DNA from 2 places in the Pseudoalteromonas sp. SG44-5 genome. Region 2 is predicted to be linked to the other one. Evidence: riboswitches for the same ligand, from Rfam matches in the RefSeq annotation. Region 2 holds a riboswitch; the other holds the start of a gene.
What was found. A riboswitch is a leader RNA that binds a small molecule or an ion and turns the genes downstream of it on or off. The one in region 2 is predicted to bind cobalamin.
Positions count from the first base shown of each region.

Region 1 (2,408 bases), on a different contig from region 2:
TAAGCCTATTGCGCCGTCGCCAATAATAAGAATTTTAGCCATGAGAGTTCTTTTTACGTGGGGTTAAAATTGCTTTGATTATAAAGTAGCTTGCTGCGCCGGCAAAATCTGCAATAAAATCTGCGATTGATGCTTGCCTATATGGAAGTGCGTCTTGCATTATTTCTATTGCAGCACCGTAACCGGCTAATAAAAGTATTTGTGCGTATAAAGGGAGTTTAAACGCTTTATCCATTATTATGGCAAGGATGAAAAATATCCCAAAGTGGGCTACTTTATCAACATGAGGAAACAGGTTGCCAACCCCTTTTATTTCTTTCGCAAATAAAAAGGTAAACACCACAATACTAATTAAAAAAATTGCTTGATAAACACGCCTTGTCACAACAAATCCTAAAATCGCTTAAAAAAGAAACCGTAGTATATCAAACTAATTTAGTATCGCACCTGAACAAGATGCATAAAAGTGTAAAGATTTATAGTTTTAGCGTTATAATCGCTTTAATAAATTAAGTATAAAATTAAGATAAAATAGTTAGGAGAAATCAATGCCTTCATTTGATATTGTATCTGAAGTAGAAATGAACGAAGCTAAAAACGCAGTTGATAATGCAAACCGTGAACTAGAAACTCGCTTTGACTTTAGGGGAGTTGATGCATCGATTGAGCTAAATGATAAAGTAATTAAGCTTAAAGCCGAAGCTGACTCTCAGGTTATACAATTATTTGATATTTTAGCGAGTAAAATTTCTAAGCGTGGTATGGATGTATCAAGCCTTGAATTGCAAGATATTAGCCGAGCGGGTAAAAATGTTTTTCGTAACGTTGGTTTAAAGCAAGGTATTGAAAAAGAGATGGCTAAAAAAATAGTTAAAGCCATTAAAGATTCAAAAGTTAAAGTACAAGCCGCCATTCAAGGTGAAGAGGTACGCGTAACAGGTAAAAAGCGAGATGATCTTCAAGAAGCTATGCAAGTAGTACGTAGCGCCGATTTAGGCCAGCCATTTCAGTTTAAAAACTTCCGCGATTAATAAAACAGATTACAGATATTATAGAGATTAGGAGGCTAATTTTTAAAAAATTTGTGTTAAAAAAGCCAAGCTACAGCAATGAAGTTTGGCTTTTTTGCTATTAGTAACTTGATATGTAATCTAACTCTTTTACAGTGATTGTTGAGGGTTTATATCGTTAAAAATCAAACTTTGGCTATATAGACGTCTATTGACATTTATAAACAAAATACTCACAATAGCGACCTATTTTCAAGGTGCTTGCTTAATACCTTTGTATACGTTTCAAAGTATTGAAATTAACAGCAAGATAATCGGGAAGTTGGTGCGTTTTCAAGACGATAACAACCCCAACACTGCCCCCGCAACGGTAAAGTATTAGCAGCTATTATAGTGTTGACTGAGTCCGGAGACCGGCCTTGAAGTAATCTTACTTATTAACATCTTTGCGGTGGGCAAAGGTAGGGGACATCATGTTAAATAAAACCGCTCTAGGTGTGGCAATTTCGGCTGCACTTTCATTTTCAGTATCTGCAACAGTGCAACCAATCGAAAAAATTACCGTTACAGCTAATAAATTCGAACAACCTATTAGTAATGTGCTGGCCAGTGTTAGCGTAATTGACCGTGCTGATATTGAAAAAAGTAATGTGCGAAACTTACCTAGTTTGTTGGCTTCTCAAGCTGGTTTTCAAATTAACTCAAATGGTGGCTTTGGCCAAAATTCAGGTGTTTCGCTACGCGGTTCAAGTTCACGCCATACCCTTATTTTAATTGATGGTGTTAGAGTTGGCTCGGCTACTCTTGGCTATAAAGGTATTAGTAATATTGCCCTTAATACTATTGAGCGTATTGAAGTTGTTAAAGGTTCTCGCGCTGCTGTTTATGGCTCAGATGCCTTAGCTGGGGTGATTAATATTATTACTCGTAAAGCTGATAATATTCGCTTAGATGCTACTTTTGGCAGCAATGCTTATCAAAGCTACCAAATGGCGGGTGGAACAAATATAAATGATTTAAGTGCATCATTTAACGCTGGAATTGAAAAAACCGATGGTTTTGATGTACTGCAAAACCATGCACCAGATGAAGACGCTTATGAGAACAAAAATATTGGCTTCAATATCGCTTATAACGATGACTATTTAGGCAAGCTAACCGTACAAACTCAGTATAATGAAGGTTATGCTCGTTATGATAATCAGTACAGTGCAGCAGACAGCAGTGATGAAAGTAATGATTTTGAAAACTACCAAGTATCATTAGGGTGGAATAAAAGCTACGAAAATCAAATACACCATATAGCATTCGCATTTTCTAGCGATAGCCAAGATAACACCAGTGAAGGTGTGGTTAGTATGTACGAAACTAAGCGAAATCAAATTGATTATACTGGGC
Region 1 covers NZ_JACJES010000017.1:19,865-22,272, reverse strand. Annotated here, with positions in the region: gene H5079_RS14215 (ketopantoate reductase family protein) at 1-42, opposite strand, end outside; gene H5079_RS14210 (VanZ family protein) at 35-385, opposite strand; gene H5079_RS14205 (YajQ family cyclic di-GMP-binding protein) at 549-1,031, shown strand; cobalamin riboswitch at 1,282-1,447, shown strand; gene H5079_RS14200 (TonB-dependent receptor domain-containing protein) at 1,484-2,408, shown strand, end outside.
Region 1: another riboswitch for cobalamin. It lies ahead of H5079_RS14200 (TonB-dependent receptor domain-containing protein); the one in region 2 lies ahead of H5079_RS08780 (ABC transporter ATP-binding protein).

Region 2 (2,408 bases):
TAACGTAAATAATGCAGCTAGTACTGTGACTAAAAGTGCTATTGAATGATTGTTAAGCATGCGCATATTATTCATACCCATAAAAGTAAGTAATATGTGGAATAACACCACCTAGTTTAGACATTTGCGGGTGGTGGCTTACTTGTGCACATACACCAAATACATCATTGAGCATGTCCTCGCTGAGCACATCGATGGGAGAGCCTGTATTAACAATTTCGCCGTGATTTATAACCACCAGCTCATCGCACATAGCAGCGGCTAAATTTAAATCATGAAACGATGCAAACACAGTAACGCCAAGCGATTTAGCCAACTCCATTACCTGAATTTGATACTTCACATCTAAGTGGCTGGTTGGCTCATCCATAATTAATAGTTGCGGTTGCTGCACCATAGCCCGAGCAATTAATGCACGTTGTTTTTCTCCTCCCGAAAGCGACTCAAAACGTTGGCTTGCATGATCCTGCAAGCCAACTCGCGCTATAGCTTGGTTTATTTTTTGTGTGTCGGCTGTTGTGGTGGTGCTAAATAATGCTTTATGCGGGGTTAACCCAAGTGCAACCACATCTAATAAAGTTAAATTAAATTGTGATGGGGTTTCTTGTAAAACAACCGCAACCTGCTTTGCGTATTCATGGCTTTTTAACTGCCAAATATCAGTATTATTAAATTTAATTTGCCCTGCAGTGGGCTGATTAAAGCGATACAAACACCGCAGTAAACTAGATTTACCTGCGCCATTGGGGCCAATTAAGCCAACGAACTTACCTTGCTTTATTTGCAAATTAACATTGTTGAGGATAGTTTTACTGCCAATATTCCACGACACGTGATTAACATTTAACAATGGTGTATTTAATGGCGTTTGAGTTTGCAATAGTTAGCCCTAGGCAGGAATGCGCTCACTAACAATGCAACTAACTATGGCTAGTACATAACTTGAAGATGAGTAAACCCGCTCGTTAAAATAGTTTATTTGTATCTGACTTAAAGCGTTATGCTAATTACAGTTGCGGGAACAGTTGAGGAGTTGCACCTCATTCCAAATGAATACTCTATTATGGGCGGCTAAGTAAATAATTTAAAGCAAAAAAAACCGCACTTAACAAAGTACGGCTTAAAAAGGCAGTGCTAAGCGCTGCTTAAAATTTATATTCTATACCTACACCTAAGTAGTCTTGGTCAACGTTGTTGTCCATATCGAAATTAGAATAAAAACCAAATAATTTAGTGTTTTTATTTAACTGATGATCAACACCTGCCGAAATAGCCGTTTTGTCATCACTGCCTTTAAAATCCATTGCCTGGTACTGCAATTTAAAGGTATTGCTAGCCATAGTGTAAGCCGCACTTAATAAATAACCGTCGGCCTCACTACTGCCATCAACTTTTTCTTGCGTTTGATACATAGCGCCTAATTTAAAATCGGCTACTTTACCTTGTACTGATGCGCGCACTACATCGTAGCCGTTCACTTCACTATCGGCAGCAATAGCGGCATATATTGCGCTCTTTTTAAGGGCTGCGTCACCATAAGTTACTGCCATTGAATAGCCATTTTTAGCACCTGCTGCATCGCTATCCTCTGCAACAAACGTAGCCAAAAGCTTAAAACCTTGGTAAGAATTAGAGGCATAAGAAACACTACTGCCCATTCTATTTTCACCTTTAAAGGCATTTTTAATGTCGCCTTCAAGGTCGCTAAATAAATCAACTTTACCTTGTGACTGCTTAAGCGCGGTATCGTTACGGCCAATAACAACTTGGCCAAACGCACCTTTTAAACCTATATACTGATTACGAGCAGAGATATTGTCGTCATTATCACCTTTTGAGTCGGCGTCAGAAACATCAACTTGAAATTCAAACTTATAAACAGCTTCTAAGCCATCAGATATTTTTTCAGACCCTTTTAAGCCCAAACGTGATGAGTTACTTTTAATCTCGGTAAAAGACCCCTCACCATCATCCGACGACTGTAGTGTTACGTTCGCTTTACCGTAAAAATCCACTTCAGCAAGCGCATTAAAAGACAAACCACCTAATAAAGCTACACATAAGCTCGACTTTACAAATTTCATGTTATTTCCTCGATAATCACAACAGACTCGTTTTTAATGCAACAGGAGTTTGGCACTGTTAAATGACAAAAATATTACAGCCGTCATATTTTTACACTTTTAAATTCATAAAAACACATAATAGTTGCAATCAAACGTACATATACAGCAAAACCATTGGCCTTACTCAACGGGTAACTTAGGAGTCATTTGGGTTAATAAATTTACTAATGTTTCTATTAACTCTTTTTGCTCATTGTCTCTGTGATAGGCAACAAATATATCGCGCGAGGTGGTTTCTACGTCTTTCACATGAAATAACTCGCCTTTTTCTAAATGCGCTGC
Region 2 covers NZ_JACJES010000006.1:38,801-41,208, reverse strand. Annotated here, with positions in the region: gene H5079_RS08785 (iron ABC transporter permease) at 1-66, opposite strand, end outside; gene H5079_RS08780 (ABC transporter ATP-binding protein) at 68-880, opposite strand; cobalamin riboswitch at 959-1,100, opposite strand; gene H5079_RS08775 (porin) at 1,146-2,084, opposite strand; gene H5079_RS08770 (LysR family transcriptional regulator) at 2,247-2,408, opposite strand, start outside.